DNA from 4 places in the Billgrantia antri genome. Region 1 is predicted to be linked to each of the others. Evidence: predicted binding sites of a transcription regulator. Region 1 holds the regulator's gene; each other region holds the start of a gene.
What was found. The regulator sigma-54, encoded in region 1, starts transcription at its own class of promoters, with help from an activator protein. The targets are predictions, from matches to a motif close to TGGCACNNNNNTTGCTNT.
Positions count from the first base shown of each region.

Region 2: the regulator sigma-54 is predicted to act here: its motif matches at 2,385-2,402, upstream of HNO53_RS20480 (amino acid ABC transporter substrate-binding protein).
Region 3: the regulator sigma-54 is predicted to act here: its motif matches at 2,761-2,778, upstream of HNO53_RS06180 (ANTAR domain-containing response regulator).
Region 4: the regulator sigma-54 is predicted to act here: its motif matches at 1,793-1,810, upstream of HNO53_RS20390 (P-II family nitrogen regulator).

Region 1 is NZ_CP053383.1:2,982,756-2,990,596, forward strand. Features, by position in the region: gene HNO53_RS13860 (ABC transporter ATP-binding protein) at 1-629, opposite strand, end outside; gene HNO53_RS13865 (calcium/sodium antiporter) at 770-1,714, shown strand; gene HNO53_RS13870 (KpsF/GutQ family sugar-phosphate isomerase) at 1,747-2,760, shown strand; gene HNO53_RS13875 (KdsC family phosphatase) at 2,785-3,342, shown strand; gene lptC (LPS export ABC transporter periplasmic protein LptC) at 3,354-3,974, shown strand; gene lptA (lipopolysaccharide transport periplasmic protein LptA) at 3,971-4,510, shown strand; gene lptB (LPS export ABC transporter ATP-binding protein) at 4,518-5,243, shown strand; gene HNO53_RS13895 (RNA polymerase factor sigma-54) at 5,402-6,823, shown strand; gene hpf (ribosome hibernation-promoting factor, HPF/YfiA family) at 6,932-7,240, shown strand; gene ptsN (PTS IIA-like nitrogen regulatory protein PtsN) at 7,247-7,717, shown strand; gene rapZ (RNase adapter RapZ) at 7,764-7,841, shown strand, end outside.
Region 2 is NZ_CP053383.1:4,381,449-4,389,289, reverse strand. Features, by position in the region: gene ahpC (alkyl hydroperoxide reductase subunit C) at 1-418, shown strand, start outside; gene ahpF (alkyl hydroperoxide reductase subunit F) at 594-2,150, shown strand; gene HNO53_RS20480 (amino acid ABC transporter substrate-binding protein) at 2,466-3,494, shown strand; gene HNO53_RS20475 (amino acid ABC transporter permease) at 3,604-4,794, shown strand; gene HNO53_RS20470 (amino acid ABC transporter permease) at 4,805-5,905, shown strand; gene HNO53_RS20465 (amino acid ABC transporter ATP-binding protein) at 5,956-6,684, shown strand; gene HNO53_RS20460 (hypothetical protein) at 6,753-7,181, opposite strand; gene HNO53_RS20455 (histidine phosphatase family protein) at 7,294-7,841, opposite strand, start outside.
Region 3 is NZ_CP053383.1:1,288,028-1,295,868, forward strand. Features, by position in the region: gene HNO53_RS06170 (NAD(P)/FAD-dependent oxidoreductase) at 1-753, opposite strand, end outside; gene HNO53_RS06175 (CmpA/NrtA family ABC transporter substrate-binding protein) at 1,040-2,080, opposite strand; gene HNO53_RS06180 (ANTAR domain-containing response regulator) at 2,077-2,715, opposite strand; gene HNO53_RS06185 (nitrate reductase) at 3,117-5,876, shown strand; gene cobA (uroporphyrinogen-III C-methyltransferase) at 5,836-6,789, shown strand; gene HNO53_RS06195 (formate/nitrite transporter family protein) at 7,161-7,841, shown strand, end outside.
Region 4 is NZ_CP053383.1:4,364,546-4,372,386, reverse strand. Features, by position in the region: gene HNO53_RS20395 (ammonium transporter) at 21-1,346, opposite strand; gene HNO53_RS20390 (P-II family nitrogen regulator) at 1,394-1,732, opposite strand; gene HNO53_RS20385 (accessory factor UbiK family protein) at 2,025-2,354, shown strand; gene HNO53_RS20380 (YifB family Mg chelatase-like AAA ATPase) at 2,429-3,934, shown strand; gene HNO53_RS20375 (hypothetical protein) at 3,940-4,419, opposite strand; gene HNO53_RS20370 (alpha/beta hydrolase) at 4,413-5,396, opposite strand; gene HNO53_RS20365 (malate synthase G) at 5,701-7,841, shown strand, end outside.

The DNA of each region.
Region 1 (7,841 bases):
GCGATCGACAGTGTTTCCTGGATATCGTGCGACACCACGATTGAGGTCAGGCCCAGCGCCTCGTTGAGCCTCTTGATCAACTGCACCAGCACCCCCTTGGAGATCGGGTCCTGACCCACGAACGGCTCGTCGTAGAGCACCAGGTCGGGATCCAGCGCGATCGCCCGGGCCAGCGCGACACGCCGCGCCATGCCGCCGGACAATTCAGCCGGCATCAGCTCGCGTGCCCCTCGCAATCCCACCGCCTGAAGCTTCATCAGCACCAGGTCGCGAATCATGGTCTGCGGCAGGTCGGTATGTACACGCAGCGGAAACGCGACATTCTCGAATACGCTGAGATCGGAGAACAGCGCCCCACTCTGGAACAGCATGCCCATTCGCCGGCGCAAGGAAAACAAGGCCTTGCGCGACAAGGCGTGCACATCCTGCCCGGCGATCAGCACCCTGCCGGCATCGGGCAGTAACTGTCCGCCGATCAGCTTGAGCAGCGTCGTCTTGCCGGTACCGCTGGGACCCAGGATGGCCGTGATCCGGCCGCGGGGAATCCGCAGCTCGACACCGCTGAAGATGGTCTTCTCGCCACGCGAGAAACGCAGGTCCTCCACCTCCACGAAGGGGGAATCGATCATGCCGCACGGTCCTGGGAAAATTATCGAACATCGTATCCTAACTCATCTACCCGACGCCAGCCCACCGGGTGCGCGACTTGCACCCAAACCAGTGAAGACGTCTAATGTGCGGCCTCACTCGTCTCCCTGACTCGTTTGCCATGTGGATTCCCCTCGTCACCGTCGTCCTCGGCCTTGCCGTACTCACCTGGAGCGCCGACCGTTTCGTCAATGCCGCGGCAGCCACCGCCAGCCGTACCGGCCTGAGCGCGATGCTGATCGGCATGACCGTCGTGGCGCTGGGCACCTCGGCCCCCGAGATGGTGGTCGCGCTGTTCGCCGCGCTCGACGGTCTACCGAACCTGGCCATCGGCAATGCCCTGGGCTCCAACATCGCCAACATCGGGCTGGTGCTGGGCGCCACGGCACTGGCACGCCCCATCCCGGTCCCCTTTTCCCTGGTGCGCCGGGAGCTTCCGCTACTGCTCGGCGCAACCGGAATCACCGGCTATGCGCTGGGCAACGGCATACTGGGGCACTTCGACGGCTTGATCCTGTTGATCATGATGGTGTTCAGCGTGTGGTGGCTGATTCGCGCCGACACCCCCGACACCAGCCCGATCAGCGAGATCCCCGACATGACGGTGAAGAGCGCGCTCTCCTGGCTGGTCATTACCTTACTGCTGCTGTCACTGAGCTCCCGCGCCCTGGTGTGGGGTGCCAGCGAACTCGCGCGCGGTCTCGGCATCAGCGAGCTGGTCATCGGCCTGACCGTGGTGGCCGTGGGCACCAGCCTGCCGGAGCTGGCCGCCTGCGTGGCCAGTGCCGTGAAACGTCACCACGACCTGGCCATCGGCAACGTCATCGGCTCCAACCTGTTCAACCTGCTGACCGTGCTGCCGATACCGGCGCTCGTCGCCCCCGGCGCCCCCGACCCGGATGCCGCGGGACGCGACTATCGTGTCATGCTGTTGCTGACGCTGGCTCTGGCCGCACTGTTGCTGTGGCAACGCCAGGGCCGCCTAGGCCGTCCCATTGGTGTCGCCCTGCTGCTCTCCTATGCCGCCTACCTGGCGTGGCTCGGTATCAGCGGTCGTGCCACTTGAGTGAAACCTCGCATCGGGCAACAATCATCGCCATGAACTCAGACGAATCCACCGCGCCCCCCGGCAGCGCCACCCCAGCCACCTCGACGCTGAGGGAAAGCGCACGCCGCACCCTCAGGATCGAGGAGCAGGCCATCGCGGCCCTCAAGGGGAGGCTCGACAGCCATTTCGACCGCGCCTGCGAGCTGATGCTCGCCTGCCAGGGGCGAGTGGTGGTGACCGGCATGGGCAAGTCGGGGCACGTTGCCGGCAAGATCGCCGCCACGCTCGCCAGCACGGGCACGCCGGCCTTCTTCGTGCATCCCGGCGAGGCCAGCCATGGCGATCTGGGCATGATCACGCCGGGCGATGTGGTACTGGCCCTGTCGAACTCCGGCGAGACCGCCGAAGTCACCGCACTGCTGCCGCTGCTCAAGCGTATCGGCACCCCGCTGATCAGCATGACCGGACGCCCCGAATCGACCCTAGCCCGCCATGCCGATGCGCATCTCGATGCCGGCGTCGAGCGCGAGGCGTGCCCGCTGGACCTGGCTCCTACGGCCTCGACCACCGCCGCCCTGGCACTGGGCGATGCACTGGCCGTGGCCCTGCTCGAGGCGCGCGGCTTCACCGCCGAAGACTTTGCCCTGTCGCACCCCGGCGGCAGCCTGGGCAAGCGCCTGCTGCTGCGTGTCAGCGATTTGATGCATCAGGGCGAGCGATTGCCCAGCGTGCCCCTGGGCAGCCCCTTGCGTGACGCCCTGCTCGAGATTACCCGTCAAGGGCTCGGCTTCACCTGTGTCGTCGACGAGCAGAATCGCCTGATCGGTGTCTATACCGATGGCGACCTGCGTCGCACGCTCGACCAGCACCAAGACCTCAGCCAGTTGACGGTGGACGACGTCATGACCCGTCCCGGCAAGCGCATCGCCCCTGATGTGCTGGCCGCCGAAGCGGTGCGCATGATGGAGGACAACCTGATAACGGCGCTTGCCGTCGTTGACGAAGCAGGCCACCCAATCGGCGCCCTGCACATGCACGACCTGCTGCGAAGCGGCGTGATCTGACATTACCCTGACCAAGGAGAGCCCATGGCTCTGGCCAGCTCCACCCTCGACCCGCACCTCATCGATCGCCTGCGCAGGATTCGCCTGCTGGCGCTGGACGTGGATGGCGTACTCACCGACGGCCGCCTCTACTTCCAGGCCGACGGCGTAGAGATCAAGGCGTTTCACACCCAGGACGGCCTGGGCCTCAAGCTGCTGCGGCGCGCCGGCCTGCAGGTGGCCTTCCTGACCGGACGCGAGTCGCCGATGGTCAGTCACCGCGCCGCTGCCCTGGGCATCGACCATGTCTACCAGAGCTGCGAGGACAAGCTTGCCACCCTGCGCGAGCTGTGCACGCGCAAGGGTATCGAACTCGAACAGGTGGCCTACTGCGGCGACGACCTGCCCGACCTGGCCGCCATCCAGCGCGCCGGGGTTGGCATCACCGTCCCCAACACGCCGGTCTATATACGCGACATGGCCGACTACGTTACCGAACGCAGCGGCGGGCATGGCGCGGTGCGCGAGATCTGCGACCTGCTGCTCGAAGCGCAGGGGCATCGTGACGCGCTGATCGACACCTACCTCCACGGCAAGCGTTGAGGCCAACGGATATGCTGCGCCGGCTACCGCGCCCCTCGTTCCGTGCCTGGCTGTTCCTGCTGCTTCTGCTGCTCGGCGGCCTGATCGCCTGGCTGGATCCCTGGCAGGCCCCGGCACCCGGGCCGGTGCCCAGCGACGAGGCGGGCGAGCCCGACTATTTCCTTGAGCAGGCCCAGTTGACCCGCTTCGATGCCACCGGCCGCGCTCACCAGCGCCTGGAGAGCCCACGACTCGTCCATACCCCCCATGACGACGTCACCCGAGCCGTCGAGCCAGAGGCCCATCTGATCGACCGCGAGGGCCGACTGTGGGTGGCAAGCGGCACGGAAGGCCGCCTCGGCCCGGGCGGCAATCCGCTGACGCTCACCGGCGACGCCCGCCTGCTTGCCCCCGAGGAACGCTGGCAGCTCGACACCGAGACCCTGCACTTCGACGCCGACACGGGACACGCCTGGAGCGACACGCCTGCCCTGCTGCAGCAGCCACCACAGCGTATGCGCGGCGAACGTTTCGACGCCTGGATCCATGACAATCGGGCACGTTTGACCGACAATGTGCGCGGCCACCATGTGCCCGAAGGCACCCAGACGGACCAGGCCGACGCCGTCAACCTAGAGGATTTCACGCCATGACGCGATACAGGCTCCCGACCCTATGCCGGCCTCTCATCCTGATGCTGGCTGGTGCGGCGCTGCTCAGCCTGGCGGGCATGGATTCGGTCGTGGCACAGCAGCGCGACGCCGAACAGCCCATCGAGGTCGCGGCCGATCGACTCGAGCTCGACGACCAGGCCGGCACGGCGGTTTACACCGGTGATGTCGATATTCGTCAGGGCAGCATGCAGCTGACCGGTGACCGGGTCGAGTTCCAGCGCAATGAAGCCGGCGAGCTCTCGCGCGCCACAGCCTACGGTGAACGCGCCTACATCGAGCAGCAGCCCGATCCGGAGCAACCGGTCGTTCGCGGCTGGGGACGCAAGATCATCTACCATGTCGCCGAACGGCGAGTGGAACTGATCGACCGCGCCGAACTGCATCAGGGCGGCGACACCTTCGAAGGTGGCTATCTCGAATATTTCCTCGATCGCCGTGTCGTTCAGGCCCGCGCCCAGAGCGAGGGCGTCGAAGGCAGCCAGCGCATACGCATGACGCTGCAGCCGGAGCGCTGAGATGTCGATGAAGACCCTACATGCCCGGCATTTGGCCAAGAGCTACAAGCGCCGACGCGTGGTGCACGACATCAGCATCTCGATCGAGCAGGGCTGCGTGGTGGGCCTGCTCGGACCCAACGGGGCCGGCAAGACCACCTCGTTCTACATGATCGTCGGGCTGATAAAGGCCGATGCCGGCGACGTCTACATCGACGACCTGGATCTCTCCCACAGCGCCATGCACGAGCGCGCTCGCGCCGGTATCGGCTACCTGCCCCAGGAAGCCTCGATCTTTCGCAAGCTGTCGGTGGCCGACAACATCATGGCCATCCTCGAGACACGACGGGATCTCGACCGTCGTGGGCGACAGGCGAGGCTCGAGCAACTGCTGGAGGACTTCCACGTTACCCACATCCGCGACAACCTCGGCATGAGCCTGTCCGGTGGTGAGCGGCGACGCGTCGAGATCGCCCGGGCACTGGCCACCGAGCCGGCCTTCATTCTGCTCGATGAGCCCTTTGCCGGGGTCGATCCGATCTCGGTGGGGGAAATCAAGGGCATCATTCGCCAGCTCAAGGCACGTGATATCGGCGTACTGATCACTGATCACAACGTACGCGAAACGCTGGACATCTGCGACTCGGCCTATATCGTCGGCGACGGCCAGATCATCGCCGAAGGCGATGCCGAGGCCATTCTGGCCAACCGACGGGTCCGCGAGGTTTACCTCGGCGAGGACTTTCGTCTGTAGCTCACTCTGTCGCATTATGCAAGCCCCTAGACTGCATTAAAACATTCTAATCAGGGATAAAAACCCTTACTGGCATACATATTGCAGTCAACTCTCTTGCAAGTCGTGACCTTCCCGTCTAGGGTAGAGCTTTTCCGGCAGATGAGCGCCTACCTCTCATGGCCATGAAAGCATCCCTGCAACTGCGTGTCGGCACCCAGCTGACCATGACTCCCCAGCTGCAGCAGGCGATAGCCCTGCTGCAGCTTTCGACGCTCGACCTGCGCCAGGAGATCCAGCAGGCACTGGAATCCAACCCCATGCTGGAACTCGACGACGGCTTCGGTGAGCAGGCCGTCAGCGATACCCCAAGCGATGACTGGGCCAGCGAGATACCCAGCGAACTCTCCACCGACAGCGACTGGTCGGATACCTACCCCGATCACGGCACGAGTTCCGGTGGCATTACCGGCGAAGGCCCCGACTTCGAGCGCCAGGCCTCGGCGCAGACCCTGACCGGCCATTTGATCTGGCAATTGGCGATGACCGATCTGAGCGATCGCCAGCGCCTTATCGCCGAGAGCCTGATCGACGCCGTCGATGCCACCGGCTACCTGGCGCAACCCCTGGAGGAGATTCGCGACGGCCTGCGCCGGCAAGGCCTGGAGGGCCTGCCGACCCGGGAGGTCGAGCAGGTCCTGCTGCGCCTGCAACAGTTCGAACCGACCGGCGTGTTCGCCCGCGACCTGCGCGAGTGCCTGATGCTGCAGTTGGCCGCGATGCCCGATGACACGCCGCTGCTGCCCCAGACCCGCCGCCTGGTACGCCAGTTCCTCGAGGCCCTGGCCGCCGACGATCGTCGCCTGCTGAAGCGCCGCCTAGGGCTTGACGACGAATCTCTGGATCAGGTCATCGCCCTGGTTCGCTCGTTGGACCCCCGTCCCGGAAGCGCCTATGCCGAGGTCGGCAGTAGCTACGTCACCCCGGACCTAGTTGCTTACCATGACGAATCCGGCTGGCGCGTGGAACTTAACGCCGAGGCACTGCCACGTCTGCGTATCCAGCCCGACTACGTCGCCCTGGTACGGCGCGCGGACAAGAGCCAGGACAACCAGTTTCTCAAGGATCACCTGCAGGAAGCGCGCTGGCTGATGAAAAGCCTTGCCAGCCGCAACGACACCCTGCTGCGGGTGGGGCGAGAGATCATGGCACGCCAGATCGAGTTTCTCGAACAGGGCGAGGAGGGCATGAAGCCGCTGGTACTGGCCGACATCGCCCAGGCCGTCGAGATGCATGAGTCGACCATTTCGCGGGTGACGACGCAGAAGTTCATCCATACCCCCCGCGGGGTCTTCGAACTGAAGTACTTCTTCTCCAGCCATGTCGGCGGAAACGGTGACGGTGACGTGCATTCCAGCACGGCGATTCGCGCCCGCATCCGCAAGCTGATCGCCGATGAACCGCCGCGCAAGCCGCTCTCCGACAGCCGCTTGGTGGAGCTGCTGGGCGAGGATGGCATCCAGGTCGCTCGCCGCACGGTGGCCAAATATCGCGAAGCCCTGGGCATCCCCTCTTCGAGCGAACGCAAGCGTTTTCGCTGATACCGCGACGCAATGCTGATCCCCGGCAAACCCGCCATTCGAAGGGGTATGCAGGGCAGTAAAAAGGGTTACAATCGAGCTACCACCCGAAGGACGAAGGAGCTTGTCATGCAAGTCAACATCACCGGCCATCATGTTGAGCTGACCGATTCACTGCGTGACTACGTGAGCGAGAAGCTGAACCGCGTCCAGCGACACTACGACAACATCACCAACGTGCAGGTCACGCTCTCGATCGAGAAGGAGCGTCAGCAGGCCGCCTGCACGCTGCATGCCGCCGGCGCCGACCTTCACGCCGAAGCCTCCGATCAAGACATGTACGCCGCCATCGATGCGCTGACCGACAAGCTCGATCGTCAACTGGTCAAACACAAGGAAAAAGCCCAGGCTCGCGCCCAGGGCGCCGGCATTCGCTGAGTTGCCATGACACTGGAAACCATCCTGCCCCCGGAGCGAGCGCTGTTCGATGTTCCGGGAGGCAGCAAGAAGAGGGTGCTGGAGTTCTTCAGCACCTTCATTGCGCAGAACACTCCGAGCCTCGACAGTCAGGAGGTCTTCGGCAGGCTAGTCGGTCGCGAGAGGCTGGGCAGCACCGGCATCGGCAATGGCGTGGCAATCCCCCATGCCCGAAGCCCGCACTGTCACAGCCCGGTGGCGGCGTTTCTCAAGCTGGCCGAGCCGATCGACTTCGATGCCATCGACGGCGAGCCGGTCGACCTGGTCTTCGTGCTGCTGGTCCCCGAAGAGGCCGACGATACGCACCTGTCGCTGCTGAGCCAGGTAGCCGGCGTGATGAACGATGCCGAGACGCGCGCCCAGCTGCGAAAATGCGCTAGCCAGCGCGAACTCCACGAGCGCCTTATCGAAGCGATTCGACGACAGTCCTCGGGCTGAATTGAACGATTCACCGTTTCGGCCAGCCCTGATCAGGAGACCCCTCATGCAGCTTGTGATCATCAGCGGCCGCTCCGGCTCCGGCAAGTCGATCGCACTGCAGGCGCTCGAGGACATCGGCTAC
Region 2 (7,841 bases), 1.4 Mb from region 1:
CGAGCTGGGTGACCTGGCGGACAACTACGAGGAATTCAAGAAGCTGGGCGTCGAGATCTACAGCGTCTCCACCGACACCCACTTCACCCACAAGGCGTGGCACGACAGCTCCGAGACCATCGGCAAGCTGCAATACCCGATGCTGGCCGACCCGACCCTGCAGATCTCGCGCAATTTCGAAGTGCTGATCGAAGACGCCGGTCTGGCCGAGCGCGGTACCTTCGTCGTCGATCCCGACGGCAAGATCCAGATCGTCGAGATCAATGCCGGCAACATCGGCCGCAACGCCGAGGAGCTGCTGCGCAAGGTCAAGGCCGCTCAGTACGTGCGCAACAACCCGAACGAAGTCTGCCCCGCCAAGTGGAAGGAAGGCGAAGAGACCCTCGCGCCGTCTCTGGATCTGGTCGGCAAGATCTAAGACGGATCTTCCGGTCCGCGAGGCAATCCCCTGACCTCGTGTGTTCCCCGCCCGGGCGGCACCGCCCGGGCGCTCTTTCCCAGATGTGCAAGCACTTGCCCGCGCTGACTTTGGGTCCGCGTCAGGGCGGCGTCTTGCCGTCAATCATGAGCCAGACATGAAGGAAACCGCTGTCATGTTGGACGACAATCTGAAAAGTCAGCTAAAAGCCTACCTGCAAAAGGTCACGCAGCCGTTCGAGATCGTCGCGTCCCTCGATGACGGCGCCAAGTCCAAGGAGCTTCACGGACTGCTCAAGGACATCGAGAGCCTCTGCGACAAGATCAGCCTGCGCCTCGACGGCGAGGATGCCCGCAAGCCCTCCTTCGCCCTGAACCGTCCCGGCGAGGAGACCGGCCTGGTGTTCGCCGGCATCCCCATGGGCCACGAGTTCACTTCGCTGGTATTGGCCTTGCTGCAGGTCGGCGGTCACCCGCCCAAGGTCAGCGACGACGTCATCGAACAGATCAAGCAGCTCGAGGGTGAGCTGGAGTTCGAGACCTACTATTCGCTGTCATGTCAGAACTGTCCCGACGTGGTGCAGGCCCTCAACCTGATGGCGATCCTCAACCCGAACGTGCGCCACGTGGCCATCGATGGCGCGTTGTTCCAGGACGAGGTGGAAGCACGCCAGGTGATGTCGGTGCCGAGCATCTTCCTCAACGGCGAGCCCTTCGATCAGGGCCGCATGAGCCTGGAGCAGATCCTGGCCAAGGTCGACACCGGCGCGGCCAAGCGAGAGGCGGCCAAGCTCAACGAAAAGGACCCGTTCGACGTGCTGGTGGTGGGCGGCGGCCCGGCCGGTGCCGCGGCGGCCATCTATGCCGCGCGCAAGGGCATCCGCACCGGCGTGGCGGCCGAGCGCTTCGGTGGCCAGGTGCTCGACACCATGGCGATCGAGAACTTCATCTCCGTACCCTACACCGAAGGCCCCAAGCTGGCCGCGGCGCTGGAGGAACACGTCAAGGAGTATGAAGCCGACATCATGAACCTGCAGCGTGCGGTGAAGCTGATTCCGGCGGCCGACCAGGGCGGCGATCACGAGGTGGAGTTCGAGTCCGGCGCGCGCCTCAAGAGCAAGACGCTGATCCTCTCTACCGGTGCCCGCTGGCGCGAGATGAACGTACCCGGCGAGGCCGAGTATCGCAACAAGGGGGTGGCATACTGCCCCCACTGCGACGGCCCGCTGTTCAAGGGCAAGCGCGTGGCGGTGATCGGCGGCGGCAACTCCGGCGTCGAGGCGGCCATCGACCTGGCCGGCATCGTCGGCCACGTAACGCTGATCGAGTACATGGACGAGATGCGCGCCGACGCGGTGCTGCAGAAGAAGCTGCGCAGCCTGCCCAACGTCGAGATCATCCTTGGCGCGCGTACCACCGAGGTGAACGGCGACGGAACCCGGGTCAACGGCCTGACTTTCGAGGAGCGCGCCAGCGGCGAGATCAAGCGACTCGACCTGGAAGGCATCTTCGTGCAGATCGGTCTGGTACCCAACACCGAGTGGCTGACCGATTCATCGATCGAACTGTCACCCCGCGGCGAGATCGTCATCGACGAGCGCGGCATGACCTCGGTGCCCGGCATCTTCGCTGCCGGCGATGTCACCACCGTGCCTTACAAGCAGATCGTGATCGCCATGGGCGAGGGTTCCAAGGCCGCACTGGGGGCCTTCGACTATCTCATTCGGCACTGACGCCGCCCCGTAGCGTTCGAGGTTCGCCCGCCGCGGCGAACCTCGTGAAGCGCCCCCGTAGGCTCTGCCTGCGGGGGCGTCGTGTTTCCGGATGAGCCTCTTTCGTTGAAGGCAAGCGCACCGCATCGCTGGTGCGCGATCTCGCCTCGTTGCACCATCGTGGGGCAACGGATGCGGCCGGATATTCTTCTTCACGACCGTTGAATAAGTGTTTTGCCTGCGCTATCCCTGCCTTGGAACAAACCTTGCTAAGGTGCAGGCACATGCTTCGGCATGCATCGTCCAAAAGACAATAGACCTACGAGGGATCTTTCCATGCGCGACAACAAGAACAAGTGGGTGCTGCTCACTTCCGCAGCCGCACTGACTCTGGGTGCCGTCTCCGTGGCTTCCGCCGAGACACTCGAGAATACGCGCGAGCGAGGCGTCGTTCAGTGCGGCGTCAGTGACGGCCTGCCGGGCTTCTCCGCGCCGAACGACCAGGGTGAGTGGCAGGGTCTTGATGTCGATGTCTGCCGTGCCGTGGCCGCCGCGGTGTTCGGCGATGCCGATGCCGTGCGCTACATCTCGCTGAACGCCGTCGAGCGCTTCACCGCGCTGCAGTCCGGCGAGGTCGACGTCCTCTCACGCAACACCACCTGGACCGCTACCCGCGACACCACCCTGGGCCTGAACTTCGCCGGCGTGAACTTCTACGATGGCCAGGGCTTCCTGGTGTCCAAGGATCTGGGTATCTCCAGCGCCAAAGAGCTCGATGGTGCCGCCATCTGTATCCAGTCCGGTACCACCACGGAGTTGAACCTGGCCGACTACTTCCGTGCCAACGAAATGCAGTTCGATCCCATCGTCTTCGATACCTCCGAGCAGACCGTGGGCGGTTTCGAGGCTGGCCGCTGCGACGTGCTGACCTCCGACACTTCCCAGCTCGCCGCACTGCGCATTCAGCTTTCCGAACCCGACAGTGCCATGATCCTGCCCGAGGTGATCTCCAAGGAGCCGCTGGGGCCGGTAGTGCGTCAGGGCGACGACCAGTGGTTCAACATCGTCAAGTGGTCGCTGTTCGCCATGCTCAACGCCGAAGAGCTCGGTGTGAACAGCGAGAACGTCGACGAAATGCGTGACTCCGACAACCCCAACATCGCCCGTCTGCTGGGGCAGGACGGCAACTACGGCGAGGGCATGGGGCTCGACGCCAACTGGGCCTACAACATCATCAGCCAGGTCGGCAACTACGCCGAAAGCTTCGATCGCAACGTGGGCCCGAATTCGCCGCTGGGTATCGAGCGCGGGGTGAACGCGCTGTGGAACGATGGCGGCTTCCAGTACGCTCCGCCGATCCGCTGATCGAACCGTCCGAGTCACCTGAGGTGCCTCGATCCAACTTAGCCCCGGCCCGGCCATCCCAGGCCGGGGCTTGATACCTGCTTGACGGATCCAGGCGGAGAGTCCCTTCATGTCCGTTCGACCCAAGGCCCAGTCCGTGGGCCCAAAACCGCCTTTCTGGCGTGATCGCGCCAAGCGTGCGTTGCTCTTCCAAGCCCTGCTGATCGCCGCAGTGGCGGCTTTCCTGCTGTATATCGTCGGCAATACCCAGGCCAACCTGGCCGCCCGCGGCATCACCACCGGCTTCGGCTTCCTGACCAATACCGCCGGTTTCGGCATCGTCCAGAGCCTGATCGAATACTCCTCGCAGAGTACCTACGGCCGTACTTTTGTGGTGGGGCTGCTCAATACCCTAGTGGTATCGGCGCTGGGGATCCTGGCGGCTACCCTGATCGGCTTCGTCGTCGGCATCGCCCGGCTGTCGCCCAACTGGCTGATCGCCCGGCTGGCCAGCGGCTATATCGAGATATTCCGTAACATCCCGCTGCTGCTACAGATCTTCTTCTGGTACTTTGCCGTACTGCGCGCCATGCCCAGCCCGCGTGACAGCCTGTCGCTCGGGGAGGCCGTGTTTCTCAACGTGCGCGGCCTGTCTCTGCCCCAACCCCTATTCGAGTCGGGCTTCGGCCTGATTCCGCTGGCCTTCGGCGTGGCTGTCGTGGCCAGTGTCGGGCTGATGATCTGGAACAAGCGACGCCAGGAAGCCACCGGCAAGCGGCTGCCGGCGGGCTGGATTTCGCTGGGCCTGATCATTGGCCTGCCGCTGCTGGTGCTGGTCGCCACTGGCGTGCCGGTGACCTGGGACGTGCCGGAGCTGCGCGGCTTCAACTTCCGCGGGGGGATTACCGTCATCCCCGAGTTCCTGGCCCTATGGCTGGCGCTTTCCATCTATACGGCCTCGTTCATCGCCGAGATCGTGCGCTCTGGCATCCAGGCGATTCCCCACGGCCAGACCGAGGCAGCCCAGGCGCTGAGCCTGCCGCGCAACCTGGTGCTGCGCCTGGTGGTGGTGCCCCAGGCCCTGCGCGTGATCATCCCGCCGCTGACCAGCCAGTACCTCAACCTGATCAAGAACTCCTCGCTGGCCACGGCCATCGGCTATCCGGACCTGGTCTCGGTGTTCGCCGGCACCACGCTCAACCAGACGGGGCAGGCGATCGAGGTCATCGCCATGACCATGGCGGTCTACCTCACCATCAGCCTGCTGGTATCGATGTTCATGAACTGGTTCAACGCCCGCGTGGCGCTGGTGGAACGCTAGGAGAGGCGCCATGACGATTCAACACAAGATGATCGAGGCGCGACCGGCGCCCGGCAATACCATCGGCCCGGTGGCCTGGCTGCGGGCCAATCTGTTCAGTGGGCCGGTGAACACGATCTTCACCCTGCTGGGGCTCTATCTGCTCTACCTGCTGCTGACGCCTACGATCCAGTGGGCCTTCATCAATGCCGACTGGATCGGCACCAGCCGCGACGACTGTTCCCGTGAAGGCGCCTGTTGGGTCTTCGTCAATGCGCGTATCGGCCAGTTCATCTACGGCCTCTACCCGCGCGACGAACTCTGGCGGATCAACCTGACCTTCGCCGTGTTCGCCGCCCTGATCGCCTGGCTGATGATCCCGCGGCTGCCGCTCAAGCGCTGGGTGGCGCTGGCCACCCTCGTGGCCTTCCCGGTGTTCGCCTACTTCATGCTCTACGGCGGGCATTTCGGCCTGCGGGTGGTGGAAACCCACCGCTGGGGCGGGCTGATGCTGACCCTGGTGCTGGCCGTGGTGGGGATGGTCGGTGCGCTGCCGATCGGCATCCTGCTGGCACTCGGGCGACGCTCACAGATGCCCATCGTCAAGAGCTTCTGCGTGGTGTTCATCGAGTTCTGGCGCGGCGTGCCGCTGATCACGGTGCTGTTCATGGCCTCGGTGATGCTGCCGCTGTTCATGCCTACCGGGGTCAGCGTCGACCGCCTGATCCGGGCCTTCATCGGCATCACCCTGTTCCAGAGCGCCTATATGGCCGAGGTCATCCGCGGCGGGCTGCAGGCGATTCCCCGTGGCCAGGAGGAGGCGGCGGCGGCGCTGGGCATGAGCTACTGGATGCGCATGGGCCTGATCGTGCTGCCCCAGGCGCTGAAGTTGATGATCCCCGGCATCGTCAACACCTTCATCTCGCTGTTCAAGGACACCACCCTGGTAATGATCATCGGGCTGTTCGACCTGCTCGGCATCGTGCAGGCAGCGCTGTCGGATTCCCGCTGGCTGGGCTTCTCCCTGGAGGGCTACGTGTTCGCCGCGTTCATGTTCTGGATCTTCTGTTTCAGCATGTCGCGCTATAGCCAGTACCTCGAGCGGAAACTTCACACCGGCCATAAGAGATAGGAACTAGAACAATGACTGAACAGGCAACCCAGGCCGGCGCGGAGACCCTGATGGTCGAGATGCGCGGCGTCAACAAGTGGTACGGCGACTTCCATGTACTGCGCGACATCAACCTAGAGGTCAAGCGGGGCGAGCGGATCGTCATCTGCGGGCCCTCGGGCTCGGGCAAGTCGACGCTGATCCGCTGCATCAACCATCTCGAGGAGCACCAGGCCGGCGAGATCGTGGTCGGCGGCGTGCCGCTGACCCAGGACGTCAAGCGCATCGAGCAGATCCGCCGCAGCGTAGGCATGGTATTCCAGCACTTCAATCTCTTCCCGCACCTGACGGTACTGGAGAACTGCTGCCTCTCACCGATGTGGGTTCAGAAGAAGCCACGCCGCGAGGCGGAGCGGCTCGCCATGCAGTACCTGGAGCGGGTCAAGATCGCCGAGCAGGCGCGCAAGTATCCCGGCCAGCTCTCGGGCGGGCAGCAGCAGCGCGTGGCGATTGCCCGCTCGCTGTGCATGCATCCCGACGTGATGCTGTTCGACGAGCCTACCTCGGCGCTCGACCCGGAGATGATCAAGGAGGTGCTCGACGTCATGGTGGAGCTGGCCAACGAGGGCATGACCATGCTCTGCGTGACCCACGAGATGGGCTTTGCCAAGACCGTGGCCGACCGCGTGATCTTCATGGACCAGGGCCAGATTATCGAGGAGAACGCCCCGGAGCCCTTCTTCAACAATCCGCAGTCCGAGCGGACGCAGCTCTTCCTCAGTCAGATCCTCGGTCACTGAGGTCTGGGCCCTGCGCGGCCGCCTCACTCTACGGGGCCGGCCGCGCATTCCGTTTAGGCCCGGCTAGCTCAGAGGCTGCCCTGAGGCTTGAGAGGCTCGGCGGGCCGTGTCACGCGTGCGTTGCCGAGAACACTGGGCTCGGTTTCCACCGGGCGTGCCTCGCTGGTCCAGGCCGCTTGGCTGTCGTGCACCGCCGGGCGGCGCTCGAAGGAGCGGGTGACCATGTCGCCCGGGGCAAAACCGGTGCGGTTGGCGAGGTGATGCGGCAGCAGGCAGAGCTCGATCAGCAGGCGCAAAACGAGGGTCGCGGCCAGCCAGAGCCCGACTCCCAGCGCCAGGCTGGGCCAGGCCAGGTGCCATTCGACCGCGCCGAACCAAGGACTGCGCGGCAGCAGCCACAGCAGGGCGTAAGTCAGCAGGCCAGCCTGCAGACCGAAGTGAATCAGGAGCAGCACGCCCCGGGACATCGGGCGGCGGGGAAACAGGAACTGTCGCATCGGGGTCCTCCCGTGGATGCTTCGCAGTACGATGATGTGGCCGGCATCCCTGCCGGAAAGCCGATGCTACCCCAGAAGACGCCGAGCGTCAGCCGTCCTGTCGATGTCCCGATCAATCGAGCACAGCGATGCCGGCCGGCAGCAGCGCTTCGCGGTCGCGATGCTCCGTCAGCAGGCGACCTTCGAGGGCGGTCAGCATGATCTGCAGCGGGTCGCCGTGGCTGACCAGCAGTACGGTCTCGCCCCGCAGTGCCTGCTCCAGCGAGGCGATCACGCCCTGCATGCGGGCGGCGACGCTGGCCACGCTCTCGACCCCGTATTCGTGGTGCTCGGGGCTGCGCGCATCATGGACCCAGACGTCACGATAGCGGCTGTCCGCCGCGCCCTCGAGTTCGCCGAAGTCGCGCTCGCGCAGGCGCGGCTCGGCCTGCATCTCGAGGCCGAAGTGAGCGGCCACTCGCCTGGCGGTTTGCGTGGTGCGCAGGAAGTCCGAGTGCAGAATGTGGGTAGGAGCCGGCCAGCGCCAGTCGGCGAGCAGCGCGTCCAGCTGCGCTTCGCCTTGCTCGGAGAGGCCATATTCCGCCAGACCCCGGGCCGGCGTGCTGATGATCAAGTGACGGGCATTGGCCTGGCTGTGGCCATGCCGCATCAGCAGGTAGC
Region 3 (7,841 bases), 1.7 Mb from region 1:
CACCACGCAGTCGGCGGCGAGCCGGGTGCCGTCGGCGAGCCGGGCGGCGCACACGCGGCCGTCGCTGCCGGCTTCCAGGCTTTCGAGCTGGGCGTCGGTGTGAATGTCGAGCCCACGGCCGCGCAGCTCGCTTTCCAGCAGGCGGGCGGCGGTGAGGTCGAGCTGACGGTTCATCAAGCGGTCGTCGCGCTGCAGCAGGCTGACCTGCATGCCGCGCTTGCCCTGTCCACGTTTACGTAAGCCTTCCGCCGCCTCCAGGCCGAGCAGGCCGCCGCCGATCACCACGGCGCTGCCGCCTTGCGCGGCGGCACGAGCCAGGGCGTCGGCGTCGTGCAGGTCGCGGAACACGTGAACGCCGGGAAGTTCGAGCCCCGGCACCGGCGGGCGAGCCGGGTTCGAACCGGTGGCCAGCACCAGGCGGTCGTAGTCGAGCGTGCGGCCGGCGTCGGTGGTAAGCGTGCGGGCGTCGCGGTCGATGGCCTCGACCCGCTCGCCGAGGATGAGCTCGATGTCCTGCTCGGCGTACCACTCGGCGCTGCGCAGGGTCAGGGCCTCGCGCTGCATCTCGCCGGCCAGCAGCGGGGAGAGCAGGATGCGGTTGTAGGCCGGCGCGGTTTCGGCGCCGATCACGGTGATCCTGGCGGGGCGCTCGGGCCGGGCGAGGAGCGCCTCGACCAGCCGATGGCCGGCCATGCCGTTGCCGACGATGACCAGGTGCTCGACGGTGGATGTCTCGGGATGTCGCCGTGGCATGCGAACACCTCCTCTCGCTGCGCTTGTCGAAATGACGGGCCTATAACGCAACGACGCCTCGGCGCTTCCCCTGTCGATTCGATGAGCGAACCGGGGAGCACAGAGACGTCGTTGTCGCTTTCCTTGTGGGCGATCGCCTTTGATCGCCGCTATGTCCTGCAAGTATCAAGATTCCGGCCAGGAGGCGCCTTGCGAGGGTTTTTCTCTATTGTGACAGCAGGTTGGAAGATGGCTCGCAGGTCGTGCCTCAGGCCGGAGGCATCTCAGCCGCCACCGGCCGTGCACATCAGTGGTGCGTTGCGGCATCGAAATGCACAGGGCTGTAGCACGCCGCCAGCAGCGCCGGATCGAAGCGGCTGCCCTGGGCTTCCAGCTGGCGCACGATGGGCTGGGCGAAGTGCAGGGCGGCCTGCGGCGTCGGGCGCAGCATGTCCGCGCCGTAGAGATGCTGGTGAATGGGCGCCGTATCGCTGTCGAGCGTAGCGAGGTGGCGAATCGAACGGTCGAGGTAGGGCGGCAGGGCCAGCCACTCACGTGCCTGGCGGCGATGATCCGGCGAGGCGGCCAGCCAATCGCTGGCTGCTACCAGGGCTCGCAGCAGGGCGGCCAGGGTGGCCGGGTAGCGCTGCGCCCAGGAGCGGGTCACGCCGAGTACCTTCTCCGGATGGTCGTGCCACAGCTGGGCGCCGGTGGCGACCAGCCGGCCCACGCCGCAGTGGCGGGCCAGGGTGCCCCAGGGTTCGCCGGCGCAGAAGCCGTCGATCTGGCCGTCGCGCAGGGCTTCCACCATGCGCGGCGGCGGCAGGGCGACCAGCTCGACGTCGCGGTCGGGGGCGATGTCGCCCAGGGTGAGCCATTCGCGCAGTTGGTAGTGCTGGCAGGAATAGGGATACACCATGGCCAGGCGCGGGCGCCTGCCGCTGCCCGCTCCGCGCAGCCAGTTGCCCAGCGCCAGGGCGCTGTCGGCCGGGTCGCTGCCGAGCGTGGCACCGCTGGCCTGGCACAGCGATGCGGAGAGCGTAACGGTGTTGCCGTTGCGCGAGAGCAGCAGCGGTGCCAGCGTCTCGCAGGGCGCGCGGCCCAGCCCCAGGCTCATGGCCAGCGGCATGGGGGCGAGCATCTGGGCGCCGTCGAGCAGGCCGGCGGCGACCTTGTCGCGCAGGGTGGCCCAGGCGTTTTCCCGCGACAGGCTGACGTCCAGCCCCTGGGCGGCGAAGCAGCCGCGTTCGCGGGCGACGATCAGCAGAGCGGCATCGAGCAGCGGTACGAAGCCGAGGGTGAGGCGCTCGAGTTCGGGGCTGGCGGCGTGGTGTTGCGGTTGACTCATGAGCGGGTTCCCCGTTTGTCGTCGGCGTGCCCTTCGGGCGATAGCGGGTTCAGGCGGGCGAGAATGTCGATGACGCTGTCGGCGACCTCGGCGATGCGCTGGCCGCGGTCCATGGCGAGCTTGCGCAGCATGCGGTAGGCCTGCTCCTCGTCGCAGCCCTGATGCTTCATCAACAGGCCCTTGGCGCGCTCGATGCACTTGCGCTCGGCCAGTTGGTTGCGGGCCTTGTCGAGTTCCTGGCGCATGCTGTGAAAGGCGTCGAAGCGGGCGATGGCGACCTCGACGATGGCCTTGACCCGCTCGGGCACCAGGCCATCGACGACATAAGCGCTGACCCCTGCCTTGAGCGCGGCCTGCAGCATGTCGGAGTCGTGCTGGTCGGCAAAGAACACCACCGGACGCGGGTTCTCGCGGTTGAGCAGCGCCATGCTCTCCAGCGTGTCGCGGTCGGGGCTCTCCATGTCGATGATTACCACGTCGGGCTGGTGGCGCCCGACCATCTCGTTGAGGCTGGCCGGGTTCGAGAGCCGGCAGATGACCCGGTGTCCCTCGGCCATCAGCGCTTCCTCGACCATGGCGGCACGTACCACCTCGTCGTCGACCAGCAGAATGTTCAGGGGGGATGGTGATGGCATAGGGTCTCGCTCATGAACGGCGTGCCGGGGACTCTTTGCTAGTGCTAAGCAAGAAACGTTCCATGTCGCGAAACGACCCACGTGGCGCAGTGTTCGGCGCAACGTCAGCCGGCAGCGAGCGCAGCTGGACGCCCGTTCGGCACCAGCCTGGTGCAAGGGCGCTTTGGGGCGGGAGGGTGATGGTGCAGGGCAGCATGCCGGTGTGCCGTGACGAGGGACCATCTGGCTGATTGACGCCCGTTCTTCGCCGGATGGCACGCTTTCTGCTTGATACATGTCAATACCTCTACCGGGCGCCATGCGGTGCCCCACGCGGCAACGACGCCCGCCAACCGCCTCCCTTATGGGACCGGCCGTTGGCGGGCGTCGTCGTTTCGCCAGGAACCCGACAGGAGATCGACATGCGCGAGGCCCGAACCACTTGCCCCTACTGCGGCGTCGGCTGTGGCGTGCTGGCCGTCGTCGAGGACGAGCGGATCGTCGAGGTGCAGGGCGACCCCGAGCACCCGGCCAACTTCGGCCGGCTGTGCGTGAAAGGGTCGGCGCTGCACGAGACGCTGGGACACGGCGGCCGGCTGACAAGACCCAGCGTCGATGGCGTCGAGACGGACTGGGACACGGCGCTCGGCGCAGTGGCCGAACGGCTCACGGCGGTGCGCGACAGCCACGGCGCGCAGGCAGTCGCCGCCTACCTTTCCGGCCAGCTGCTCACCGAGGACTATTACGTCGCCAACAAGCTGTTCAAGGGCTTTCTCGGCACGCCCCACCTGGATACCAATTCGCGGCTGTGCATGGCCTCGGCGGTGGCGGCGCACAAGCGCGCCTTCGGCGCCGATGCCGTGCCGTGCAGCTACGAGGATCTCGAGGAGGCCGAGCTGGTGGTGCTGGTGGGCTCCAACCTGGCCTGGAACCATCCGGTACTCTACCAGCGGCTGAAGGTGGCCAAGCAGCGCAACCCGCTGCTGCGGGTGGTGGTGATCGACCCGCGGGTGACCGATACCTGCGAAATCGCCGACCTTTACCTTGGGCTCGCGCCGGGCAGCGATGCGCGCCTGTTCACCGGATTGCTGGCGTGGATGGCAGCGCACGACAAGCTCGACCGGGTCTACCTGGAAGCCCATACTCAGGGCTTCGAGGAGGCGCTAGCCGCGGCGCGGGAGCAGGATGCCGCCGTGGAGGCCATCGCCGCCGACTGCGATGTCGATGCCGAGCGCCTGGAGACCTTCTTCTACTGGTTCGCCAGCCACCTGCACGTGGTCACCCTGTTCTCCCAGGGGGTGAACCAGTCGAGCAGCGGCACCGACAAGGGCAACGCCATCATCAACTGCCACCTGGCGGGCGGCAAGATCGGTCTGCCGGGGGCGGGGCCGTTCTCGATCACCGGCCAGCCCAACGCCATGGGCGGGCGCGAGGTGGGCGGGCTGGCCAACCAGCTGGCTGCCCACATGGACTACGACACGCCCGGCGCGCGGGACCGGGTCACGCGCTTCTGGGCCACCGAGTGGCTGGTGCCGTGCCTGCCCGAGGCGCCCGGCCACAAGGCGGTGGCGCTGTTCGAGGCGATCGAGCGCGGCGAAGTACAGGCGCTATGGATCATGGCCACCAATCCGGCGTTGAGCCTGCCGCGGGCCGACCGGGTGCGCGAGGCGCTGGAGAAATGCCCGCTGGTGATCGTTTCCGAATGCATGGCCAACGCCGACCTGCTGCCCTATGCCGACATCGTGCTGCCGGCCTCGAGCTGGTCGGAGAAGGACGGCACCGTGACCAACTCGGAGCGTCGCATCTCGCGCCAGCGCGGTATCCTGCCGCCGCCGGGAGAGGCGCGGCACGACTGGTGGATCGTCTGCCAGGTGGCCAGGCGGCTGGGCTTCGGCGAGGCCTTCGCCTATACCCATCCCAGCGAGATTTTCGACGAGCATGCCCGGCTCTCGGGCTTCGAGAACGGCGAGGGCCCGGGGGAGAGCCGCCGGCTGTTCGATATCTCCGGTCTGGCCGGGCTCGACCGCGCCGCCTACGACGCCTTGGCGCCGATCCAGTGGCCGGTCAATGCCGCCGCTCCCCATGGCACCGCCCGGCTGTTCACCGATGGCCGCTTCGCCACGCCGGATGGCCGCGCTCGACTGCTGCCGGTGCGTCCGCGCCCGCCGGCCCAGTCGCTCGACGCGGCCCGCCCGCTGCGGCTCAATACCGGGCGCGTGCGCGATCAGTGGCACACCATGACCCGCACCGGTCGGGCGCCGCGGCTGATGAATCACCGCGCCGAGCCGTTCATCGAACTCACCCCGGAAGACGCCGCCGCACTTGGCGTGGAAGAGCATGGCCTGGCACGCCTGGCGGGGGCGGGCGGCGAGTATATCGGCCGGGTGCGGCTATCGCGCGGGCAGCGCCGAGGCGAGGTGTTCGTGCCGATGCACTGGAGCGGCCACTTCAGCGGCACGGCGCGTATGGGGGCGCTGCTCGAGGCGCATCTCGATCCGCTCTCCGGCCAGCCGGAATCGAAGCACGGCGCGGTGGCGCTGGCGCCGTTTCAACCAGCTTGGGAGGCCACCCTGCTGGTAGCCGACGATCTGGAAGTGGCGGAGTCGAGCTGGTGCGACGAGAGCCGCTACTGGGCGCGAATTCCGCTGCACGGCTGCCAGCGCTGGCAGCTGGCCGGCGGTGAGCCGCCCGGGGGTGAAAAGGAAGCACCGCGTGACTGGCTGACCTGGCTTGAGGCGTCGCTGCCGGTGGCGCCGACGCTGTGGTGCACCGACCCCGCCAGCGGACGGCTGCGCGCTGCCGGGGTGGATGCCGCGGGCCGCCTGCGCTGGTGGCTGATGGTGGGGGCGCCGGTGGAGCTGCCCAACCTGAGCTGGCTCGATGCCCGCTTCGAGGAGGCCGGTGCCGGCACGGGGCTATCGGCGCAGCATCGCCGCCGCCTGCTGGCCGGCTGCGACGACGGCGCCGCCAACCAGGGGCCGGTAGTGTGTAGCTGCCATCAGGTGGGTCAACGCGCTATCCTAGAGGCGATCCGTGAAGGCGACGACAGCGTCGAGGCGCTGGGCGCCAGGCTGGCCTGCGGCACCCAATGCGGAAGTTGCGTTCCCGAGCTGAAATCGTTGATCGAAGAGGAGAAGGCGCATGCGAGCGCTGAGCCAATTGAAGTCACTGCTGTCGCCTGAGCTGTTGCGTCGGGCGCAGCGGCCCCGGGCGCTAGGGCAGGCGGCCTTCTCGCGGCTGCATGGCCTGGGCCACATCGTGCGCTCGCCGTTCGGCCGCTCCACGCGGGTCAAGGCGCCCACCCTGACCCTGGACGGCGAGTGCCGCGCCGGGCGGGTTTACCTGGTGGGAGCGGGTAGCGGCGACGTCGAGCTGCTCACTCTCAAGGCCGCTCGCCTGCTGCAGCAGGCCGAGGCGGTGGTCTACGACCGCCTGGTGGGCGACGACGTGCTGGCGCTGATTCCCGCCGGCCACGAGCGCTACTACGTGGGCAAGGCGCGTGGCCACCACAGCGTGCCCCAGGCCGAGATCGGTGCCTTGCTGGTGAAGCTGGCGCGGGAGGGCAAGTCGGTAGTGCGGCTCAAGGGCGGCGACCCCGGCGTGTTCGGGCGCATGGGCGAGGAGCTCGCTGCGCTGGCCGAGGCCGGCGTCGAGGCCGAGATCGTGCCCGGCATTACCGCCGCCTCGGCCGCGGCGGCGGGCATGGGCATTCCGCTGACCGATCGCGCCCACGCCCAGCAGCTGCGCTTCGTCACCGCCCAGCTGTGCCGCAAGGACGGCGAGCCCGACTGGGCCGAGCTGGCGCGCCAGGATGAAACGCTGATCTTCTACATGGGCCTGACCAAGGTCGAGGCCATCTGTGCCGGGCTGCGCCGCAATGGGCTGCCCGACGACTGGCCGATCATGCTGGTGGCCAACGCCAGCCTGCCCGAGCAGGCCTCGCTGGTGGGTACCCTGGCCGACATGCCGGAGAAGCTGGCCGCCTCGCCGCTGCCTTCGCCCTGCCTGATCGTGGTGGGCAGCGTGGTGCGCATGGTCGCCACCAGCCCGGCCGCCGCGCAATCCGCTCGTGCCGAGATTTCCCCGCCCCGCTGAGACGAACTGCACCAAGGCTGGGCGTCAGCGCCACCCCATGCACCGCCGTGGCCTCTATCCGCCGTGGGATAGAGGCCGCGCTGCCTGCTGCGGCAAGCATGGCAGCGGAAGGCATGGCGTGAAGCCCCCGCGACACGCGCTTTTTTCCGATCTGTAATAAAGAGTTGGCACGCCACGTGCTTGTTCTTGGGCAGGGCCTGCTGCATGCGCAGGCTGGCCGGCAGGATCAACGACGATCGCCGCCGGCCTTGGCCCCATGACAACGCGACGAATACAGGCAAGGGCGCCTGAAGCTGCACGCCGGCTTCAGGCGCCTTTGCGTTCGTCACCTCAGACACGAGACGAGAGGCGCCAAGCGCGTAGAGAACACCATGTCCTATCTGCTTCCTTCGGAATTCGCGACAAAGATGGTCGACGCCGGCGAGTCCAAGCTCCACATGGCCACGCGGGACGTCCTGATTCGCGCCTTCATGGCGGGCGCCATCCTGGCACTGGCCGCGGTATTCGCCGTGACCATCACGGTGCAGACCGGTATGCCGATCCTCGGGGCTGCGCTGTTCCCGGTCGGCTTCTGCATGCTCTACCTGATGGGCTTCGACCTGCTGACCGGGGTCTTCGTGCTCACCCCGCTGGCCTGGCTCGACCGGCGCCCCGGCGTCACCATCGAGAGAATCCTTATCCACTGGGGCAAGGTCTTCTGCGGCAATCTGGGGGGCGCCCTGACCGTGGCGGTGCTGATGGCGATCGTCTTCACCTACGGCTTCGCCACGCCGCCGGACGAGGTGGGGCAGAAGATCGCCGGAATCGGCCATGCCCGCACCGTGGGTTACAAGGAGTTCGGCGCGGCGGGCATGCTGACCATCCTGATTCGCGGCATCCTGTGCAACTGGATGGTCTCACTCGGCGTGGTCGGGGCGATGATCTCGACTACGGTGGGCGGCAAGGTGATCGCCATGTGGATGCCGATCATGGTGTTCTTCTTCATGGGCTTCGAGCACTCCATCGTCAACATGTTCCTGTTCCCGTCGGCGCTGATGATGGGCGGTGACTTC
Region 4 (7,841 bases), 1.4 Mb from region 1:
TTGTGCCAAGATTGTCGCGCTTACTCGGCGTGGGGCTGGCCGAGCGGCGCACCGACGCCGTAGCCGCCGGACTGCGGGCGGCCGCCGCTGCCGCCGTAGACCCGGGCGACGCTGAACTCGGGATAGGCTTCCATGCCGCATTCGGCCAGATCGACCCCCTCGTACTCCTCCTCGTCACTGACGCGAACGCCCATGATCGCCTTGATGATCAGCCACACGGCCAGGCTGGCGGCGAAGATCCAGGCGAAGATGGCAATCGCACCGATGATCTGAGCGCCAAAGGTGGCGTCGCCGTTGGACAGCGGCACTGCCAGCAGGCCCCAGATGCCGACCACGCCGTGCACCGAGATGGCGCCGACCGGATCGTCGATCTTCAGCTTGTCCAGCATCACGATGGCAGCCACCACGATGATCCCGCCCACGGCGCCGATCAGCGTGGCGCCCAGCGCCGAGGGCGTCAGCGGGCCGGCGGTGATCGCCACCAGGCCGGCCAGGGCGCCGTTCAACGCCATGGTCAGGTCGGCCTTGCGGAACCACAGCTTGGCCAGGATCAGTGCGGCGATGACCCCCCCAGCCGCAGCGGCGTTGGTGTTGACCAGTACCTGAGCCACATTGTTGGCCGAGGCCACGTCGGAGAGCTTGAGCTCGGAGCCGCCGTTGAAGCCGAACCAGCCCATCCACAGGATGAAGGTACCCACGGTGGCCAGCGGCAGGTTGGCACCGGGAATGGCATGGATGCTGCCGTCCTTGCCGTACTTGCCCTTGCGTGGGCCGAGGATCAGCACACCGGCAAGCGCCGCGGCCGCACCGGCCATGTGCACGATGCCGGAGCCGGCATAGTCGGAGAAGCCCAGCTCGGAGAGCCAGCCGCCACCCCAGGTCCAGTAGCCCGAGACCGGATAGATGACGCCGGTCATGACCACGGCGAAGGCGAGGAAGGCCCACAGCTTCATGCGCTCGGCCACGGCACCCGAGACGATCGACATGGCGGTGGCGACGAATACCACCTGGAAGAAGAAGTCGGCACGCATGGAGTAGTAGGGGGCATCGTCGCCGCCGGCGGTGACCGCGTCCACGCCATTCTCGGCGCCGATCAGTACGCCCAGGTTGGGCAGGATGCCGCCAGCATCGCTCGAATACATGATGGCGTAGCCCACCAGCAGGTACATGGTGCAGGCGATGGCGAACAGGGCGATGTTCTTGGTCAGGATCTCGGCGGTGTTCTTGGCCCGCACCAGTCCGGCCTCGAGCATCGAGAAGCCCGCGGCCATCCACATCACCAGCACGCCGCAGATCAGGAAGTAGAAGGTGTCGAGCGCATAGCTCAACTCGGCAAGTTCACTCATGGGAGTTACTCCATCGCTCTTGTTGCTGCGAGTTGTTGTAGGGGGCGTTACACGGCCTCGGCGCCGCGTTCGCCGGTGCGGATGCGGATCACATCCTCCAGCGGGGTCACGAAGACCTTGCCGTCGCCGATCTTGCCGCTGTTGGCTGCGCTGCAGATGGCATCCAGCACCGATTCCAGACGTGAGTCGTCCACGGCGACCTCGACCTTCACCTTGGGCAGGAAATCGACCACGTATTCGGCGCCGCGGTAGAGCTCTGTGTGACCCTTCTGGCGCCCGAAGCCTTTCACTTCGGTTACGGTGATGCCCTGGACGCCGTTGTCGGCCAGCGCCTCACGAACGTCGTCGAGCTTGAATGGCTTGATGATGGCGGTGATGAGCTTCATCGCGTTTCTCCCTGCTGGAAATAGGGGCGGCGGGGGTCGCCAGCCGGCTGTACCTCTCCCCATGCGCGGAACGTGCCAATCCATTTTTATGTGCGATGAAACATGTAGTTGCCGGTACCTAGTGGCATGTCTTGCGCCGCAATGGCGCAGCCGGTTCTGCGGTCGTGCACCAGAGTGGTGCTGGCTCATGGTGCGCCTGCGTCATGAGAGGGCGAGAGAAGGGAATGCGCGGTGGCGGGGCCTTGCGTATGCTGTAGTCCAACATGAGCAGGCCAAACAGGAGGAGCGCACCATGGCGAATCAGGACCCCATCAGCCGACTGGCGCAGCAGCTAGGCGAGCGCCTGCAGGGGGCGGCCCAGGCGCCGGAGGAGTTTCAGAAGGGCGTGCAGCAGGTCGTGCGCGGGGCCTTCGATCGCCTGGAGCTGGTGTCGCGGGAAGATTTCGACATCCTCATGGACGTGATGCAGCGCACGCGGATCCGGGTCGAAGCGCTGGAGCAGCAGGTCGCGGCATTGGAAGAGGCGCTGGCAGCCCGCGACACCCCTGCGCCCCGGGCGAGCCTTACGCCGCCAGAAGGCTTCGACGAAGACCAAGCCGCGGCCGACGAAGCCAAGCGCTGAGCCAGCGTGGAGAGCCCGTTGCGGCACAGTGCTAGTATCTAGCCCTTCTCTAATGGACTGCGAGGGACCGCACGATGCTGGCGATCGTTGCCACACGGGCCGGCCTGGGGCTGGAAGCGCCCGAGGTACAGGTCGAGGTACACCTGGCCAATGGCCTGCCGGGGATGACCCTGGTGGGCCTGCCCGAGGCCGCCGTCAAGGAGAGCCGCGAGCGGGTGCGCAGCGCCCTCACCAATGCCGGCTTCGACTTCCCCAATACCCGCAGGATCGTACTCAACCTGGCGCCCGCCGACCTGCCCAAGGTCGGCGGGCGCTTCGACTTGCCCATCGCGCTGGGCATCCTGATCGCCTCCGGTCAAGTACCCGGCGAGGCGGTCGAGGGTATCGAAAGCGTCGGCGAGCTGGCGCTGGACGGCCGCCTGCGTCCCATCAACGGGGTGCTGCCTCTGGCGCTGGCCGCACGCAAGGCCGGGCGCAAGCTGATCGTGCCCAGGGAGAACGCCGACGAGGCGGCGCTGGCCGGCGACCTGCAGGTGCTGCCGGCCGAGCACCTGCTCGACGTGATGGCCCATCTGCTGGGGCAGAAGCCGATCGCCGCGCACCGTCTCGAAACGCCGCCCGTCGCCGATACCCGCGAGGGTGATCTGGCCGAGGTGCGCGGCCAGCATCAGGCGCGCCGTGCGCTGGAGATCGCCGCGGCCGGTTCGCACAACCTGCTGTTCGCCGGCCCGCCCGGTACCGGCAAGACCATGCTGGCGAGCCGCCTGCCCGGCATCCTGCCCGAGCTCACCGAGGAGGAGGCCTTGGAAGTCGCCGCCATTCGCTCGGTGTGCGGCCTGCCTCTGGCCGAGCAGTGGGGGCGTAGGCCCTTTCGTGCGCCGCACCATACCGCCAGCGCCGTGGCCCTGGTCGGAGGTGGCTCCTGGCCGCGCCCCGGCGAGATCTCGCTGGCTCATCACGGCGTGCTGTTCCTCGACGAGCTGCCCGAGTTCAGCCGCCACGTACTCGAGGTGATGCGTGAACCGATGGAGTCGGGGCGCATTCATATCGCCCGCGCCAACCACGAGCGTAAATTTCCGGCGCGGTTCCAACTCGTCGCGGCGATGAACCCGTGCCCCTGCGGCCACCTGGGCGATCCGCGCCAGGCCTGCCAGTGCACCGCAGCACAGATTCAGCGCTACCAGTCACGTCTTTCGGGGCCGCTGCTCGACCGCATCGACCTGCAGATCGAAGTGCCGGCGTTGCCACCGGAGCAGCTCACGTCCCGCGAAGTGGGTGAAAGCTCGGCAGAGGTGCGTGCCCGGGTCATGGCGGCACGCGAACGGCAATACGCCCGAGGTGCGCTCAACGCTCACCTGGGCGGGCGCGAGCTGGAAGCGGCCTGCGCCCTGTCGACGGCCGACCGTGCCTGGCTGGCCGGGGTGCTCGAGCGCTTGCGCCTCTCGGCGCGGGCCTACCACCGTGTACTACGCGTGGCGCTGACCCTGGCCGACCTGGCTGGTAAGCCGCATCCGGAGCGTGGCGAGCTGATGGAGGCGATCGGCTATCGGCAGTTGGATCGCCAGCTCCGCCAAGGGTAGGGGCACTACAACGCCGTGGCGTCGAAGGCGCCCTCGATCTCGGTCTGCCACAGCGCGCGCTCCCCGTCGGGGCGATAGAGCGACAGGGTGAGGCGATAGGGCAGCAGGTCGCGATCGGAGAGGCTCAGGCGTGGCGCCGTGGCTTCCAGGCGGCTCTCCATGCGCCACTGGTGATCGCCGCCTTCGCCGCTCATGGCCGGGCGCCAGTCGAGCACCTGAGGGCCGTCGCTGGCGCCCAGCAGGGCGCGGGTGAGGCTTTCCAGGAGGCGCTCGCTGCCGATCTCAAGGCTGTTATCCACCTGTGGCGACACCAGCAGCAGTACCTGCTCCTGGGTAGGCTGCAGGGCGTCCACGTCCAGCACCCTGGCCACGGCGCGGTCGCTCAGGTTCTGCAGTGCTCGGCGAATGGGATCGGGCTCGGGTGGCTGGCTGGCGCAACCGGCGAACAGAGTGAAAAACAGCAGCAGTGCGATAGGTCTCAGCATCGGGAGAAGCGTTCCTGGGCGGCCGGCGCAGGGCCTAGTTCCAATTCGGCAACGAAAGTATCGAGAGCGGTGAACAGGGCGGTGCGAATGGGCTCGGCCTCGTTGACCAGGTGATGTCGCGCTTCCGGGTGGCGATGTATGCGTGCGTTGGGAAACTTGCGCTCCAGTACCGCCAGGTTCCACTCCCAGTCCACCGTGACGTCCTGCTCCCCTTGCAGGATCAGGGTGGGCAGGTCGCAGGGGGGAAGAGCGAGTAGCTGGGGCATCCAGCGGCGCATGGCGCTGACCCAGTTGAGTGAGAGATGGTTCGGCTGCAGCGGATCATGTTCGCGCAGGAAGGCGGCAAACTCGGCATCGGTGGAGTTGGCGCGGAACTTGCGTGGCACGCTCTGTACGAAAGGCCCCACCAGGGTGTGCAGCCATCCGGCCTGGGGCCAGCCGAAGGGGCGCACCAGAGGAGCGAGCAGCGCCAGGCCCGACCAATGACCTTCGCCGGGACGGCTCAAGGCATCGGTGGCGAGAATGGCGGCGCCGGTGCTCTGGCCGATCCCGAGCCACGGGCGAGGGGCGAGCCCCCCGGCGTCCAGCTGCTCCTGCAGGGCATGCAGGCATTCGCCGTAGTGGGCGAAGTCATCGATGCAGGCACGCTTGCCGCTGGACAGGCCATGCCCCGGTAGATCCCACAGCACCACCCGCCAACGGCGCGTCAGCAGCCGCTCCAGCAGATGCCGGTAGAGCCCGAGATGGTCGTAGTAACCATGCACGACGAAGACCGTGCCGATCGGCGCTGCGGGGCTCCACACCTGGGTCCACAGCTGGTAGCGCTGGGCATCCACGTAACCCACATAAAGCCCGATCTGCTCGGAGAGCAGCGGGGCGAGACCGTAGTGGCTCAGATAGTCGGCCAGCGAAGGTTCTCCATCGGCCCGGAAGGGGGCAATCGGCCCCAATGCCTGTAGAGGGGTGAAGTCGGTCATGGCGTTCTCCAGCGAATCAAGACATTGTCCCCTCGAATCCTTTCGTCTACAGCGGCACGGAGCGTGCAGCAAGTTTATCTACCGACCATGCTGTGGGTGAGCTATCACCGTGATACGCCACATTTTTTTGACCGTTTGGTCAAAAAGCCGGGTCTTAACCCTATGTCTAGTAGGGTAGCCCTTCCTTCGGGTTTACATGTGGAACAGTTTTCCACAGAATTGGCGCCTTCGCAGTGGTATCACCCCACGAATTGCGGCTGGCCGAGCGCACGACATCGGCCGCCACGCAGGAGGAGACTTTTCCATGTCTGAACGCGTCACACGCCATCGTCTCCAGGTGGCCGCTGAACTGGACCGCTTCATCAACGACCGGGCTCTCCCCGGGACCGGTCTCGATGCCGAGAGCTTCTGGGCCGGGGTCGATGCCATCTTTCATGATCTGACACCAAAAAACCGGGAATTGCTCGCCGAGCGCGAGCGCCTGCAGGAGCAGCTGGATACCTGGCACCGGCAGAACCCCGGCCCGGTGCGCGACATGAGCGTCTACCGCGCTTTCCTCGAAGAGATCGGGTACCTGGTGGAGACGCCCTCCCAGGTGACGGTTTCCACCGCTAACGTGGATCGCGAGATCGCCGTTCAGGCCGGCCCGCAGCTGGTGGTACCGGTAAGCAACGCCCGCTACGCGCTCAACGCCGCCAATGCCCGTTGGGGCAGTCTCTACGACGCGCTCTACGGCACCGATGCCATCTCCGAGGAGGATGGTGCCGAGAAGGGCGCAAGCTTCAACCCCAAGCGCGGCGAGAAAGTCATCGCCTACGCCCGCGGCGTGCTCGATCTGGCCGCCCCGTTGGCCAACGGCAGCCATCGTGACGCGGTCAGGTATGCGTTGCGCGACGGCCAACTGGTGGTGACCCTCGAGGGGGACCGCGAGACCGGGCTGAAGGAGCCGGGCAAGCTGATCGGCTATCGCGGCGATGCCGCCAGCCCCGAGGCGATCCTGCTCGCCAATCACGATCTGCACCTGGAGATTCAGATCGACCCCAGCCATCCGATCGGCAAGACCGATCCGGCCGGCGTCAAGGACCTGCTGGTCGAGGCCGCACTGACCGCCATCATGGATTGCGAGGACTCCGTGGCGGCGGTTGATGCCGAGGACAAGGTCGGCGTCTACGCCAACTGGCTGGGGCTGATGAAGGGCGACCTGGAGGAGGCGATCGAGAAGGGCGGCAAGACCTTCACGCGACGTCTCAACGACGATCGCCGCTACACCACGCCGGACGGCGGCAGCCTCACGCTACCCGGGCGCTCGCTGATGTTCGTGCGCAACGTCGGCCACCTGATGACCACTCCGGCGGTGCTCGACGCCGACGGCAACGAGCTGCCCGAAGGCATTCTCGACGGCATCGTTACCAGCCTGCTGGCCATGCACGATCTCAAGAAGCGCGAGGACGATCCGCGCAACTCGCGCCAGGGCTCGGTCTACATCGTCAAGCCGAAGATGCACGGTCCCAAGGAAGTCGCCTTCTCCAACGAGCTGTTTGGTCGCATCGAGAACCTGCTGGGCCTGGCCCGCGACACGCTGAAGATGGGCATCATGGACGAGGAGCGTCGCACCTCGGTCAACCTCAAGGCGTGTATCGCCGAGGCCACCTCCCGCGTGGTGTTCATCAACACCGGCTTCCTCGACCGCACCGGCGACGAGATGCACACCGCCATGGAAGCGGGCCCGATGATCCGCAAGGGCGACATGAAGAACGCCGCCTGGATCGGGGCCTACGAGCGCAGCAACGTGCTGGTCGGCCTGGCCTGTGGCCTGCGTGGCCGGGCTCAGATCGGCAAGGGCATGTGGGCCATGCCTGACCTGATGGCCGCCATGCTGGAGCAGAAGGTCGGTCACCCCAAGGCCGGTGCCAACACCGCCTGGGTGCCGTCGCCGACGGCCGCTACGCTGCACGCACTGCACTACCACCAGATCGACGTCGCCGAGATCCAGCGCGAACTGGAGGCCCAGGGCGAGCCTGCCCTGCTGGAAGAGCTGCTCGACAACCTGCTCACCGTGCCGGTGGCCGAGAAGGCCGGCTGGTCCGACGAAGAGATTCAGCAGGAGCTCGACAATAACTGCCAGGGTATCCTCGGCTACGTGGTGCGCTGGGTCGAGCACGGCGTGGGCTGCTCCAAGGTACCCGACATCCATGACGTGGGCCTGATGGAGGATCGAGCCACGCTGCGCATCTCCAGCCAGCACATCGCCAACTGGCTACACCATGGCGTGGTCGATGCAGAGCGCGTGAAGAAGACCCTGGAGCGCATGGCCAAGGTGGTCGACGAGCAGAACGCCGGCGATCCGGCCTACACGCCGATGTCGGCCGATTATGCCGGCTCAAGCGCCTTCCAGGCGGCCAGCGACCTGATCTTCAAGGGCCGCGTACAGCCCTCCGGCTACAC